Regions from separate parts of the Massilia sp. 01N410 genome, predicted to be linked through region 1. Evidence: predicted binding sites of a transcription regulator. Region 1 holds the regulator's gene; each other region holds the start of a gene.

Region 1 (3,672 bases):
TGCAGCCCGCCCACTTCCTCGGCCTTGCCGAGCTGGACGAGCGATTCGTACACGGTGATCACGTCGGCAGGTTTGCCAGCATTGATCAGGCGGACCATCTGTTCGAAGATGATCCGGTGGTCGTAGCGGTAAAAGTCCTCCGCATGCATGAAATCGGCAATGCGGTCCCACGCCGCGTTATCGCGCAGCAGGCCGCCGATGACGGACTGTTCTGCTTCGATGGAATGCGGGGGAATGCGGAGCGACTCGATCTGCGGGTCTGCTGGGGTGTTCATGGCCGACATTATACCTTTTCCGCATCGCCGGCTGAAATGATTGGTGATTTTCCAAGCATAAAAAAAGCCGGGCAAGCCCGGCTTTTTTCATTCCTGCAACAGATGTTGCTGGATTATTTAGGCAGCTTCGCCCACGACTGCAACGGTCACGTCGACGACGACGTCGGTGTGCAGTGCGACGGCAACCGGGTGCTCGCCGGTGGTCTTCAGCGGGCCGGTCGGCATGCGCACGTTGGCCTTTTCGACGGCGAAACCTTGCTTGCTCAGGGCTTCAGCGATGTCGAAGTTGGTCACGGAACCGAACAGACGGCCGTCCACGCCAGCTTTCTGGGCGATGGTGATGGTCATGCCGTTCAGCTTGTCGCCCTGGCCTTGAGCGGCTGCCAGTTTCTCGGCGGCTGCTTTTTCCAGTTCGGCGCGCTTGACTTCGAACTCGGCCACGGCCGATTCGGTTGCACGGCGGGCTTTCTTTTGCGGGATCAGGAAGTTACGTGCGTAACCGTCCTTGACCTTGACGACGTCGCCCAAGTTGCCGACGTTGACGACTTTTTCCAGCAGGATGACTTGCATATTATTCTCCAGTATACGTGTCGTGACCGACGATTAAGCGTTGTGCAGGTCGGTGTACGGCAGCAGGGCCAGGTAGCGGGCGCGCTTGATGGCGGTGTCCACTTGGCGCTGGTAGTGCGCCTTGGTACCGGTCAGGCGTGCCGGCATGATCTTGCCGTTTTCCTGGACGAAATCCTTCAGGGTGTCGACGTCTTTGTAGTCAACCTGTTCCACGCCTGCAGCGGTGAAGCGGCAGAACTTCTTGCGCTTGAACAGCGGGTTCTGCTGTTTACGCTTCAGTTTTTCCTTGGCTTTGTTTTTGTCGAACTTTTTACCGAATGCCATTTTAGGCTCCTGTATCTATCTAAATGAAATCAATGATGTGAAACACCAGGGCTTTGCTGTTGCGGTTCTTCCTGGCCATGAACCCTCGAAACTCGTAGACGGCACCGAGTTCGGCGTCGGCAAATCGCTTCGAAACATCGCCCGCGGCCAGCGCGGTGATCTCGAATTCGACCTGCCTGGCAATCCCTGCTTCCACCTGCTGCGATCCATGTTGCAGGATGCCGCTGACGATGGGGATGCCGGCCGGGGTGTAGCGCAGGGCATCGCGTTCCGCGATGCTTGCGACCAGCAACAGCTCGTTCACTGCCCTTGCGCGCTTCTTTCTTAAGATTAAGAATTAAGCGGCTGCGGCCGGAGCAGCTGCCTGCTCGGCGCGATGGCTCTTGGCTGCGTCTTCGCGCTGCACCGATTTCATCATCGGCGACGGCGCGGTTTCGGCCTTCTTCATCTTGACGGTCAGGTGACGCAGCACGGCATCATTGAATTTGAATGCGGTTTCCAGCTCGACCAGGGTCTCGTTGTCGCACTCGATGTTCATGCAGATGTAGTGTGCCTTCGGCAGCTTCTGGATCTGGTAAGCCATTTGACGGCGGCCCCAGTCTTCGACGCGGTGGATGTTACCGCCGCGCGAGGTGACCGTGGTCTTGTAGCGCTCGATCATCGCCGGAACCTGCTCGCTCTGGTCCGGGTGGACGATAAACACGATTTCATAATGACGCATGCAACACTCCTTAAGGACGTTTAAACAAATGCCCACCTCGGCGTCAAGACGAGTGTGGGAAGGGAAAGCCCGACATTATAACCGCAAAAACGTCAAGAGCTCAATCGCCATTTCGAGGCCGCGTTGGCGGCCCGGCTTGCCTACCGAGCATCGGCTGTGCCCGGCAGGCAAAAAAAACCGGCAAATCGCACGGATTCCCCTTGCGCCCGGCGCAATACTGTACAAAAATACAGGGTATCGGGTTCGCCCCGCACTACCGCTCACCTACGAATTAATCTTTGACATGCTCAAGCTCACCGCACGGCAAGAACAGATCCTCAACCTGATCAAGGAAGCGATCGACAACACCGGTTTCCCGCCGACCCGCGCCGAAATCGCGCAGGAGCTGGGCTTCCGCTCGGCCAATGCGGCCGAGGAACACCTGCAGGCCCTGGCGCGCAAGGGCGCGATCGAAATCTCCCCCGGCACCTCGCGCGGCATCCGCCTGGTCGGCGCCGCAGCCGAACCCGCTCCGGCACCGGCAGTCCCGGCCGCCCTGCTGATGTCGCTGCCGCTGGTCGGCCGCGTCGCCGCCGGTTCGCCGATCCTGGCCCAGGAACACGTCGAGGCCACCTACTCGGTCGACCCGGCCATGTTTTCGAGCAAGCCCGACTTCCTGCTGAAGGTCAAGGGCTGGTCGATGCGCGACGCCGGCATCTGCGACGGCGACTTCCTGGCCGTCAAGAAAGTGGATTCGGCAAAGAACGGCCAGATCGTGGTCGCCCGCATCGGCGACGAAGTCACCGTCAAGCGCTACCGCAAGAGCGGCGGCACCATCGAACTGCTGCCGGAAAACCCGGACTTCTCCGTCATCACGGTCGATCCGCACACCGACGAGTTCGCGCTCGAAGGCCTGGCCGTCGGCCTGCTGCGCTCTTGGCACTGAGCTGGCACTAAGCCGGCACCGAGCCGGCACTAATTTTTGCCACTTGGCAAAATAAACGCCCCGCCCGGCTTGCGCCTGCGGGGCGTTTCTCATTCGGCGGACGGCTTACTTCGTGCCTGCGCCGTTATAGTTGTTCTTGCGCGCTTCCAGGTCCTTCTCGCGTTCGGGCGTCGGCCCGCTCTTGACGATCTCGTTGTGCTGGCTGACATAGGCGTCGGTGGCGTCGCGCCAGACAGTGAAGTCGGCCACGACCATCTTGGCGCTGATCCTGGCGTCTTCCGACAGCCCCTCCTGCACCGCGTCCAGGTGCTTGCTTGCCGTCTCGTATTCGGCCTTGGTCATCAGTTTACGGATGTCCTCGGGAATACGCTTGCTCAGCGGGGTGACCGCATTCAGGTGCTCGGCATAGCGGTTGTAGCAATCCTGCCAGGTCTTCATCTTCGCGCTGTAGCGGTCGATCTCCTCGGTCTGGCGCGACACCGCCGGGAAGCGCGGCGCCGGGCAGCGGTACTCGTCGGTACGGACATCCGAGCCGTCGTATTTCGTCATCCAGTAGTCGATGTCGGCGCGGCGGACCTCGCGCTGCTTCATCATCTCGAGCGAGGCGATGGCGACGGCATTGCCTTTGGCCGCCGCCTTGCGGAACCAGGCGGTGGCCTTGTCCATGTCGATGGCGCCGGCTTCGCCGTAAAAATACATTTCGCCCAGGTGCTGCTGGGCCGTGACGTTGCCGGCATTGGCCAGCCTGGTGTACTTCTGCAGGGCTTCTGGATAAGCCTTCTTGGCGAACAGGGCGTCGGCATCGGCCAGCTCGTCGGCACGGACGGAGCCGGCCGCCAGCAATGCGACGCATAACA
Region 2 (3,672 bases), on a different contig from region 1:
GTTTGAAAGAATGCCACAGGGAATGTTGGCACTATTTCCGCGCCGATCCTTGAGTTGAAACAATGGCGCGAGAGCACGTATCGTCAGCGCCGCATCACCCCGCGCAGGCGCAGCTCGGTATGGCCGAGGTCCATCATGGCCCAGCGCCCGCCCCAGGTCAGTCCCAGGGATTCCGCCACCTCGCCGTACAACTGGTAGCCGCGCATCGCCCAGGGATCCTTTTCCGAGATCACCAGCTTGCCGTCGCGCCAGAACGCGCAATCGGCGGCCAGCCCGTACTGGTGCCAGCTCTGGAAGGCGCGCGCATTCGTCACCGCCGAACCCATCTTCGCCAGCATGTCCTGGCGCGTTGGGCTGCGGTAGCCCTCGAGCAGCGCCATCTCGTAGCCATACTTTTCCTTCATGATGCGGAAGGCCAGCAGCAGGCGCTGGCTGAAGTCGGGATGCAGCAGGCCCCAGTTGCGGCTGGCGTCGACCAGCATCGGCCGCAGCAGTTCGACTTCGCGGGTGGTGAAGGCGACCGGCGGCAGCGCGGCCGGCGGCACCAGCTGCTCGCCCTTGAGGAGGGCCGCGACCTGGGCGTCGACCACGGTATCTAGCGGCTCATAGCCCGGCAACATATCCGGCCGGCGCATCAGCAAGGCCACCAGCGGCGGCACCAGCACCAGCGGAACGCCCACGGCGACGAGGGCGCGATGCTTGCGGATCCAGCCGCGCACGTCGCGCCAGCGCCAGCGCAGACCCGGTCCGGCGCCGCGCAGGCGGGCAGCGCCCTCCTCCCGCCAACTGCCGGCGCGCAGCTGCATGCGGCGCTGCAGGCCGCCCAGGAACTGGAGCACGGAGGCGCGGCCGGACGGGAAACAGGCCAGCCAGATGAGGCTGCAAGCGAGACAAAAATATAAAAGGGCGAGGAAGATCAGCATCCGCTTCTCCGGTTTGTTTCTAATTGGCATTGGTGTCCAATCTTAGGAGGTACACGGTGCGCCCTACAGATGAAGATCAATCCGGCTCGCGGCGTCCGAACCTGATGTCCTCGACGCGGCGCTCGGCGAACGAGATCAATATTCTCGCCATGCTCGACCGCCACGAGTCAGCCGGACTGCCGCAGCGCATGCTGCGCTGCCTGCGGCGCATGCCGGCCCTGTTCTGGTACGGGACCGCCGGCGTGCTGGTGGTCGGCCTGGTCGGCACGCTGGCCTGGCTGGCGGGGGATGGCGGCGCGCCCTCCCCGACCGCTGCCGCGCTGGCCGGTGCCGGCGCGGAGGGCAAGTCGGCCGCCACCGTCGCCGCGCCGCCTGCCCCGGCGCTCCCAGCGCCCGGAAGGACAGGCGCCGCCGAACCCTTGGCGGAGACCCTGCCGGCCGGCGGCGCGACCGTCGTCGAGGTCGCCCCCGCGCCCGTGACCGACGCGCCGGCGCCGGCCCCGGTACGTACGCTGCCGCCGCAGCAGCACGCGGGACGCATCGCCCCGCGCGACGCCCAGCGCGATCCGCCACGCCTGGCCGCCCACGCCGCCGCCAAACCGGCGCCGCGGACCGTGGCGGCCAGGGCGCCTGCCCACGCCGAAACGCGCCGCGGCCGCCAGGCGCCGTCCGCCAAACCGGCCCAGGACGCGGTCGATACCGACGTCGCCCTGATCTCGGCCATCATCCAGCACGCCAGCAAGCGCCAGGAAGCAGAGGACGCCGCCAGCAAGCCTTAGCAAGCTTGGCAAAAGAGCACGCCGCGGTAAAAAAGCCACACAATGGCTGGGTAAAGTCATGCCGCGTCGCTATACTGTACAAAGCCACAGTATGGTGCGACATGAACAGGGTTCTGGAAAACGAGTTTTATTATCTGGATAATTTCCAGCGCGTCCTCGACTGGATCGCCCAGCGCTACGCCGATCTGCTCGACGACGGCGAGCAAGCCTTCATCCAGGCCTTCGCCCAGCTGCCCCGCCCTTCCCAGGCCCTGTTCGTGCGCATGGTGATGCGCAAGGGCAGCCTGTTCCGCGCCTCGAAGATGAACTATCCGGAGATCGGCTGCCCGCTCGCGGCCGCCGAGGCGCTGCTGCCGACCGGCTGGATCGCCCTTGATCCGGTGCTGGACATCGCCGAGCTGTTCGAACTGCTGGTCAAGCCCGAGATCGTCGAGGCCTTCGGCTTGACGGCGCCGCTGAAGGCGGCGCGCAAGGACCAGCAGCTGGAAGCGCTGCGCGACGGGCATGCCGAAGCGCGCCCCTTCTCGCAGTGGTATCCCGGTTCGAAGGACACCCTGTTTTCGATCGCCGTGAAGGCGCTGTGCGACCGCCTGCGCCTGCTCTTCTTCGGCAACCTGCACCAGGACTGGACCGAGTTCGTGCTGTCCGACCTCGGCCTGTTCCGCTACGAGCAGGTGGAATTTTCGGAAGCCTCGCGCGGCTTCCGTTCGCGCCAGGACATCGAACATTACCTGCAGCTGCACGCCTGCCGCGAACGCTTCGAGACGCTGGAGCCGGGCTCCCCGGAATTGCGCGAGCTGGTGCAGGAAGTGCCACGCCACAGCTTCGGCAACGACTGGCTGGACAGCCGCCGCGAAAAACTCTTGTACCGCCTCGGCCAGCAGCTCGAGAAGGACAAGGATTGGGAGGCCGCCCACGCCGTCTATGCCGGCTGCCGCTTCCCCGGCGCCCGCTCGCGCGCCATGCGCGTGCTGGAGAAGGACGAGAAGTTCGACCAGGCTTATGCCCTGTTCTGCCAGGCGAACGAGGCGCCGGAAAACGAAGCCGAGCGCCAGCACCTGCTGCGCATCGGCCCGCGCCTGGCGCGCAAGCTAGGCCACGTCACGCCGAAGGCGCGGCGCACCAGCAAGGCCGCGCGGCTGGACCTGAACCTGCCCGTCCCGAGTGGAGAATGGCGGGTCGAGGGCGTGGTGCTGGGCCACCTGCACCGCGACGAAGCGCCGGTCTACTACGTCGAGAACACGCTGGCGAATACCCTGTTCGGCCTCTTGTGCTGGCCGGCGGTGTTCGCGGCGATTCCCGGCGCCTTCTTCCACCCCTTCCACCGCGGTCCGGCCGACCTGTACAGCCCCGACTTCCACCAGCGCCGCGCGCGCGAGTTCGAGGCCTGCCTGGCGCGCCTGGACGACGGCAGCCACGTCGACGCCATCCTCGCCACCTGGGAAGACAAGGCCGGCATCCAGTCGCCCTTCGTGGCCTGGGACTGGCTCGACCGCGAGATCATCGAACTGGCGCTGCGCTGCATCCCGGCCGCCCACCTGAAGCTGTGGTTCCGCCGCATCCTGCAGGACGTGAAGGACAACCGCACCGGCTTCCCCGACCTGATCCAGTTCTGGCCGGGCGAAGGCCGCTACGACATGATCGAAGTGAAGGGTCCCGGCGACCGCCTGCAGGACAACCAGCTGCGCTGGATCGACTTCTGCGCCGAGCACGGCATGCCGGTCACGGTGTGCTACCTGCAGTGGCAGGAGGCGGCTTGACCGCTGCCGCGAAAGGATACACGGTGGCGGTGCGGGCGCTGTGCGAGTTCACCGCCAAGCAGGGCGACCTCGACCTGCGCTTCACGCCCTCGCCGACCGCCCTCGAAGGCATCGCCGGCCACGCCGTGGTGGCGTCGCGGCGCGGCGAGCATTACCGCGCCGAAGTCGGCTTGGCGGGCGACTACGGCCTGCTGCACGTGCGCGGCCGCG
Region 3 (3,672 bases), on a different contig from region 1:
GCCACACTTCGCGGGCGCGGGCAATTTCGGTTTCCTTCAGGCCGGACTTGAGCTCGTCGAGTTCTTCGCCCTTCACGCCGTGCTGCTGGAGTTCCGCCAGCACGCGGCTGTTGCCGTAGCGGCCGGCACGGCGGTGCACCAGAGACTCGGCGAACCTTTCCTGCGACAGCCAGTTGTTCTTTTCGAGGAAATCGAGGAGGGCTTCGACGTCGTCCCCCTCCTCGGCATAGCGAGACAGCTTGCGCCCCAGCTCGATCCGGCTGTGCTCGCGCGTCGACAGATACTTCAACGCACGAGCCTTGAGACTCAGGACCTGTTTCACTGAGACGCTATCGAAGATTACTCTTCGCCGACAGCGGTCAGCTCGGCCGCACCGGCGCCGTCACCGGCAGCGACCGGCGCCAGTTCGCGCACGCCCAGGGCGGCGCGGACCTTGTTTTCGATCTCGCGGGCCAGGGCCGGGCGCTCGCGCAGGTAGATACGCGCATTGTCTTTACCTTGACCGATGCGTTCGCCACCGTAGCTGTACCAGGAGCCCGACTTCTCGACGATCTTGTTATCCACGCCCAAGTCGATGATCTCGCCTTCGCGGGAAGTGCCTTCGCCATACAGGATGTCGAAGTGGGCTTCCTTGAACGGAGGAGCGATCTTGTTCTTGACGACCTTGACCTTGGTTTCGTTACCGATCACCTCGTCGCCGGCCTTGATCGAACCGGTACGGCGGATGTCCAGACGCACGGAGGCGTAGAACTTCAACGCGTTACCGCCGGTCGTGGTTTCCGGGCTGCCGAACATGACGCCGATCTTCATACGGATCTGGTTAATGAAGATCACCAGGGTGTTCGTACGGTTGATCGACGCGGTCAGCTTGCGCAGCGCCTGCGACATCAGACGGGCTTGCAGGCCCGGCAGCGAATCACCCATGTCGCCTTCGATCTCGGCGCGCGGGGTCAGTGCCGCCACCGAGTCGATGACCACCATGTCGACGCTGCCCGAACGCACCAGCGCATCGGTGATTTCAAGCGCCTGCTCGCCGGTGTCCGGCTGCGAGATCAGCAGTTCGTCCAGCTTGATGCCCAGCTTCTGCGCATAGGTGACGTCCAGCGCGTGCTCGGCGTCGATGAAGGCGCAGGTGCCGCCCATTTTCTGCATCTGGGCAATGGTTTGCAGGGTCAGCGTGGTTTTACCCGACGACTCCGGACCGTAGATCTCGACGATACGGCCGCGCGGCAGGCCACCGACGCCCAGTGCGATGTCCAGGCCCAGCGAGCCGGTGGACACGGTTTGTACTTCCTCGACCGGCGCATTGGTGTCCATGCGCATGACCGAGCCCTTGCCGAATTGCTTTTCGATCTGCGCGAGGGCTGCTGCCAGCGCCTTGCCCTTCTCTGCTGCGTTTACTGCGGATTTTTTATCGTCCATGATTTACTTTCAGTCCTAGAGTGAACCAAGATAGGGACCGCTCGCGCGATTTCAATAGGAAGTACTGTATAAAATCCCAGTGGTTTTGGCAAGCGATATTTACCGCCATTTGATCAATTCGACATGTTGCGAGATATCAAACACAATATGCGGGTAAGCTAGGCTCAAACGACAAAACCAGGGGGAGATCATGCGTATTTTACTAGCGGAGGATGATAGCGTACTTGCCGATGGCCTGACGCGCTCCCTGCGCCAGTCCGGCTACGCGATCGACTGCGTGAAGAACGGCCAGGATGCCGACACCGCGCTGTCGACCCAGGAATTCGACCTGCTGATCCTCGATCTCGGCCTGCCGAAGCTGTCCGGGCTCGACGTGCTGCGCCGCCTGCGCGCGCGCGGTTCGCTGCTGCCGGTGCTGATCCTCACCGCCGCCGACTCGATCGAGCAGCGCGTGGGTGGCCTCGACGCCGGCGCCGACGACTACATGGCCAAGCCCTTCGCCCTCTCCGAGCTGGAGGCGCGGGTGCGCGCCCTGACCCGGCGCGGCCAGGGCGGCGGCTCGACCGTGATCCGCCACGGCCCGCTGGTGTACGACCAGGTCGGGCGCAGCGCCTACATCGACGACCAGATGCTGGACCTGTCGGCGCGCGAGCTGGGCCTGCTCGAGATCCTGCTGGCGCGCACCGGCCGCCTGGTGTCCAAGGAACAGCTGGTCGACCACCTGTGCGAATGGGGCGAGGAAGTGTCGAACAACGCCATCGAAGTCTACGTGCACCGCCTGCGCAAGAAGATCGAGACCGGCGGCATCCGCATCGCCACCGTGCGCGGCCTGGGCTACTGCCTGGAGCGCTATTCCGACAGCGCACGCAAGGCGCAGGCCGCCGGCAGCGGCAAGTAAGGCGGCGGGCAAGGCCGGCACATGAGGTCCCTCAAGCGGCGCGGCGCCGGCATCATCGCGCCCGAATCCGGCCCCGGTTCGACCTTCGATCCCGTGTATGTTCCTCCGCGGCCCGAGCCCGAGGAGAGCATGCAGCATTCGCTGTTCGGCGAGATCCTCGACTGGATGCTGGCCCCGCTGCTGTTGCTGTGGCCGATGAGCATCGCCATCACCTACCTGGTCGCGAAATCGATCGCCAACCAGCCCTTCGACCATGCGCTCGAAGACAGCGTCACCGTGCTGGCCCAGCAGGTCAAGGAAGTAAACGGCAAGGTGGTGGCGCGCCTGCCCGGCAGCGCGCGCGACTTCCTGCGTGCCGACGACGTCGACAGCGTCTACTTCCAGATCACGGGACCGCGCAACGAAGCCGTCGACGGCGACCGCGAATTGCCGCTGCCGCCGCTGGATGACGCCGAACGCAGCGGCCGCGTTCACTTCCGCAACGAGAGCCTGCACGGCACCCCGGTGCGGGTCGCCTATGCCTGGGTCAACCTGCAGCCCCTGCCCGACCCGGGAACGGGCGTCAGCGGCGAACCGCGCCTGGCCCTGGTGCAGGTGGCGGAAACCCTGGAAAAGCGCGCCCAGCTCGCCAACGAGATCATCAAGGGCGTGATCCTGCCGCAGTTCATCATCCTGCCGGTGATCCTGGCCCTGGTCTGGTTCGCGCTGTCGCGCGGCCTGTCGCCGCTGGCCCAGCTGCAGGAACGGATCCGCGCGCGGCCACCGGACGACCTGTCGCCGATCGATTCGCGCCAGGTGCCGGAAGAGATCTCGCCGCTGGTGGGTTCGCTGAACGACATGCTGGCGCGCCTGGCGCACACCATCGACGCCCAGAAGCGCTTCATCGCCGACGCCGCGCACCAGATGAAGACCCCGCTGGCCGGCATGCGCATGCAGTCGGAACTCGCCCTGCGCCAGATCGATCCGGACGAGATCCACCGCTCACTGGAGCAGCTGGCCAAGAGTTCGGAATCGGCGACGCGCCTGGTCAATCAATTATTGGCGCTGGCGCGCGCGGAAAACCAGCCGCATGCCGGCCTGGCGCTGGAGCCGCTCGACCTCGCGCTTCTGGCGCGCAGCGTGGTGCTGGACTGGGTGCCGGCCTCCTTCGCCCACGAGATCGACCTCGGCTACGAAGACCCGGACGGACCGCTGGAGATCCTGGGGGACGGCATGATGCTGCGCGAGCTGCTGTCGAACCTGATCGACAATGCGCTGCGCTATACCCCGCCGGGCGGCAGCGTCACCGTCCGCGTGCGCAGCGACGGCGGCCTGGCCCTGCTGGAAGTCGAGGACACCGGCCCGGGCATCGC
Region 4 (3,672 bases), 130 kb from region 1:
CTGCCGACCGATATCCGCACCGGCTTCGTGTATCCGCGCTGAGATTCGTGCGTGAATTCATAAGGCGCGTAAAATCGTCCTGCGTGTGAAACTACTTCATTGTTTTTCTGATGATCCACGGCAGGTAAGCCGGCCGCCTCGACGACCGGCGCAAGATTCGAAACAAGTCGCCTGAGACAGCCTGCCACGACCCGACTGCGATGAAGCATGGAAAAGTGGGAGTCATATGATGGAATATGTGGAAGTGGTCGAGCCCTTGCTGCTCTCCAAAATGCCGGCCGGAAAATCGAATATCCGTCTCCATGCGGGTCGGGCTGGTGAAACACGATGTGCGTCGTCGAACCGGTTTCACGAAGTCGATGAAACAAGTCCGAAGCACAAGAATGAATTGCTGGATGAAGGACTGGAAGAATCGTTTCCGGCAAGCGATCCGCCTGCCATCAGCATCACACGGATCGTCAAGGACATGGAAGGCTGCTGAGTAGAAGAGCGCCGGAGTACGTGGCAGGCCGGGTTTCAGGCGACGTAAAAGAAAACGGCGATGTAGTGGCAAATGCTGCCGCCGAGGACGAACAAGTGCCAGATGCCGTGGCCATGGCGCACTTTGTGGTCGGTAGCGTAAAAGACGATGCCGATTGTGTAAAACAAGCCTCCACCTGCCAGCCAGGCAAAGCCCTGCCAGCCCAGGACTCTAATCAGGGGCATGATGCCAAACGCAGCAAGCCAGCCCATCATCAAATAGATGACGAGCGACAGAATACGCGCGCCCTTGGCATACCAGATTTCCTGGACAATACCGAATACAGCCAATCCCCAGACCACGCCGAACATCGACCAACCGTAGATTCCACGCAGCGTGACTAAAGTGAATGGCGTATAGCTGCCTGCGATTAAGAGATAGATGGCGCAATGGTCCATCTTTCGCAGTACGTTCTTGGCTGCGCCCCGAGTGCTGTGATATAGGGTGGACGTCAGGTACAGGATCAGCAGCATGGCGGCGTAGATGCTGAAGCTGGCGATTTTCCAGGGATCGCCGCCACGCGCCGCCACCACGATCAACAGCGCGCCGCTGGCCGCAGCCAGGACCGCGCCAATGGTATGCGTGACACTGTTGAGGCGTTCGCCGTAATACATAAGTCAGCACTCGCGAAATTCCTGCCGGCCAGCAGCGAAATAGTGATGATCCGACCAGGCGGTCGCTGATTCGTCACTGTGCCGAAGTTCAGCTCTTCGCACAGTATCGCATGCAGTAAAACTGAAACGCTTGGATTGTCGCGCGTGGGCGGGTTTGGTTTACAACAATGGCTTTTGAAGCCGGCAGCGCGTTCCAAAAGATAAACCTTGCCAAAACCTGAAGAGAATAGTACTGTATAAACATACAGTATTTCTTCGCATCACCCTATGATCAACTGCTCAGATTCCACCTCAGCAGCGCCGGAATCCTTGCATCCGTCGCTCTGGCGCGCCTCGCAGCTGGCGCGTTCTTCAAGCCGCTGCGTGGATACCGGCCACGCGGCCCTGTCGGCGCAGCTGCCGGGCGGCGGCTGGCCGGCCGGCGCCCTGGTCGACCTGCTGCTGCAGCAGCCCGGCATCGGCGAGATGCGCCTGCTGCGTCCGGCCCTGGCGGAGGTGGCGGCGCGCCGCATCGTGCTGCTGCAGCCGCCCCATCCGCCGCAGGCGCTGGCCCTGGCCGCGCTGGGCGTGCCGCCTTCGCAGCTGATCTGGCTGCGCACCAGCCGCATGGCCGATGCGCTATGGGCGGCCGAACAGGTGCTGCGCAGCGGCAGTTGCGGCGCGCTGCTGTTCTGGCCGGGCTTCGAGCGGCAGAGCCAGGTGCGCGGCGACAGCCTGCGCCGCCTGCACCTGGCGGCGCAGGGCGGCGAGACCCTGTTCTTCATGATGCGCCCGCTGGCCTCCCGGCAGGACGCCTCGCCCGCGCCGCTGCGCCTGGCGCTGCGGCCCCAGGCCGGCGGCCTCGAGATCGACTTCGTCAAGCGCCGGGGACCGCAGCGCGATGCGCCGCTGTTCCTGCCGCTTTCCTCCCACCTGGTACAAACTCAACCGCAACGTCATGCGCCTGTGGATCGGCCTGTCCCTGCCCCGGCTGCCGCTCGAGGTCTTCAGCCCCAGCTGGTGCACTGACGCCGGCAGCGTCGTGCTCGAGCAGGAGCGCGTGCTGGCGTTGTCCGCCACGGCGCGCGCCGCCGGCGTCCAGCCCGGCATGCGCCGTGGCGGCGTGCTGATGCTGATGCCCGATGCCAGGGTCCACGAGCGCTCGCCGCCGCGTGAAGCCGAGGCCCTGTATGCGGTGGCGCTGGCGATGCTGCAGTACACGCCGCAGGTGGCCGAGGCCGAGGAGGGGACCTTGCTGATGGACGTCGGCGCCAGCCTGCGCCTGTTCGGCGGCGTGCGCGCACTGTGCCGGCGCGTGCGCGCGGACGTGCGCGCGCTGGGCTTCACGGCCTCGCTCGCCTGCGCCCCGACCGCGCGCGGCGCCTGGCTGCTGGCGCGCGCCGGCGGTCACAGGAGCATGCGGCGCACGCTCAAGATGCCGACCCTGGTGCGCCGCCTCGACCTGCTGGACCTGCTGCTGGCGCCGTCGGCGCGGCCCTTCGCGGCCTGGTTCGAAGGCATCGGCTGCGCCAGCCTGGGCGAGCTGCGGCGCCTGCCGCGTCCCGGCCTGCAGCGGCGCTGCGGGCGCGCATTGCTCGACCTGCTGGACGCCGCCTACGGCCTGAGTCCGGAACTGTACGAGTGGATCGCCGCCCCCGAAACCTTTGCCGCGCGTATCGAACTGTTCGACCGCATCGACGATGCCGAGCTGCTGCTGGCGGGCGCCCGCCGCCTGCTGCTGCAGCTGACCGGCTGGCTGTGCGCGCGCCAGCTGGCGGTCGAGCGCATCGTGCTCAGGCTCGAACACGAGCGGGGCAGGGAAGCGCGGCCGCCGACCTGCGTCGAGGTGGCGCTGGCCGAGCCGGCCTGGCGCGACGAGCATCTGGTGCGCCTGCTGAAGGAACGCCTGGCCAAGCTGGTGCTGGAGGCGCCGGTGATCGGCCTCGGCCTGGAGGCGAAGCAGCTGCAGCCGATGGCGCCCTTGAGCGACTCCCTGTTCCCGGAGCCGGGCGGCAGCGAGGAAGACCGCATGCGCATGCTGGAGCTGCTGGTGGCGCGCCTGGGCGCGGACAACGTGCTGCAGGCGCGGCCGATGGCCGATTACCGTCCGGAGCAGGCGAATGTCTGGGTGCCGGTGCAGCAGAAGGTCAGCGACCGCGCGCGCAATGCGCAGATGCCGCCCGACGTGATGAGCCTGCCGCGTCCGACCTGGCTGCTGGCCAAGCCGATCGCGCTGCTGATGCGCGAACACCGGCCCTTCTATGGATCGCCGCTGCGCATGGCCTCGAACCCGGAGCGGATCGAGGCAGGCTGGTGGAATGGACCCGAGACCCGCGACTACTTCATCGCCGAGGGGCAGGATCACGCTCTGTACTGGGTGTACCGGGAAAGGATCGGGGCAGACGAGTCCGAGCCGCGCTGGTTCCTGCACGGCCTGTTCGGATAAGTCCGCGGTGGCAGTCCAAAAATGCTAGGTGAAGCAAGGGCCGCGGGTGTATTGTTATTTTCCCCGCCAGCTTCGTGCGCGACGACTTCCTGTGAGGACATCGTGGACTCATC

Evidence for each region. The regulator LexA, encoded in region 1, represses DNA repair genes until DNA is damaged. The targets are predictions, from matches to a motif close to ACTGTATNNNNATACAGT.
Region 2: a site for LexA is predicted at 1,776-1,793, ahead of AC1DOP_RS06580 (VRR-NUC domain-containing protein). Genes of this name have one in related genera too.
Region 3: a site for LexA is predicted at 1,486-1,503, ahead of recA (recombinase RecA). Genes of this name have one in related genera too.
Region 4: a site for LexA is predicted at 1,366-1,383, ahead of imuA (translesion DNA synthesis-associated protein ImuA). Genes of this name have one in related genera too.

The regions. Positions count from the first base shown of each region.
Region 1 covers NZ_JBFTRV010000017.1:133,200-136,871, reverse strand. Annotated here, with positions in the region: gene AC1DOP_RS20935 (replicative DNA helicase) at 1-275, opposite strand, end outside; gene rplI (50S ribosomal protein L9) at 393-845, opposite strand; gene rpsR (30S ribosomal protein S18) at 879-1,169, opposite strand; gene priB (primosomal replication protein N) at 1,189-1,473, opposite strand; gene rpsF (30S ribosomal protein S6) at 1,507-1,890, opposite strand; gene lexA (transcriptional repressor LexA) at 2,174-2,815, shown strand; gene AC1DOP_RS20905 (tetratricopeptide repeat protein) at 2,921-3,672, opposite strand, start outside.
Region 2 covers NZ_JBFTRV010000003.1:350,488-354,159, forward strand. Annotated here, with positions in the region: gene AC1DOP_RS06570 (M15 family metallopeptidase) at 84-923, opposite strand; gene AC1DOP_RS06575 (hypothetical protein) at 980-1,702, shown strand; gene AC1DOP_RS06580 (VRR-NUC domain-containing protein) at 1,804-3,462, shown strand; gene AC1DOP_RS06585 (ATP-dependent DNA helicase) at 3,459-3,672, shown strand, end outside.
Region 3 covers NZ_JBFTRV010000028.1:31,583-35,254, forward strand. Annotated here, with positions in the region: gene recX (recombination regulator RecX) at 1-322, opposite strand, end outside; gene recA (recombinase RecA) at 340-1,422, opposite strand; gene AC1DOP_RS25420 (response regulator) at 1,613-2,320, shown strand; gene AC1DOP_RS25425 (sensor histidine kinase) at 2,342-3,672, shown strand, end outside.
Region 4 covers NZ_JBFTRV010000017.1:936-4,607, forward strand. Annotated here, with positions in the region: gene AC1DOP_RS20295 (class I SAM-dependent rRNA methyltransferase) at 1-42, shown strand, start outside; gene AC1DOP_RS20300 (hypothetical protein) at 227-481, shown strand; gene trhA (PAQR family membrane homeostasis protein TrhA) at 517-1,134, opposite strand; gene imuA (translesion DNA synthesis-associated protein ImuA) at 1,402-2,142, shown strand; gene AC1DOP_RS20315 (Y-family DNA polymerase) at 2,072-3,559, shown strand; gene AC1DOP_RS20320 (hypothetical protein) at 3,662-3,672, shown strand, end outside.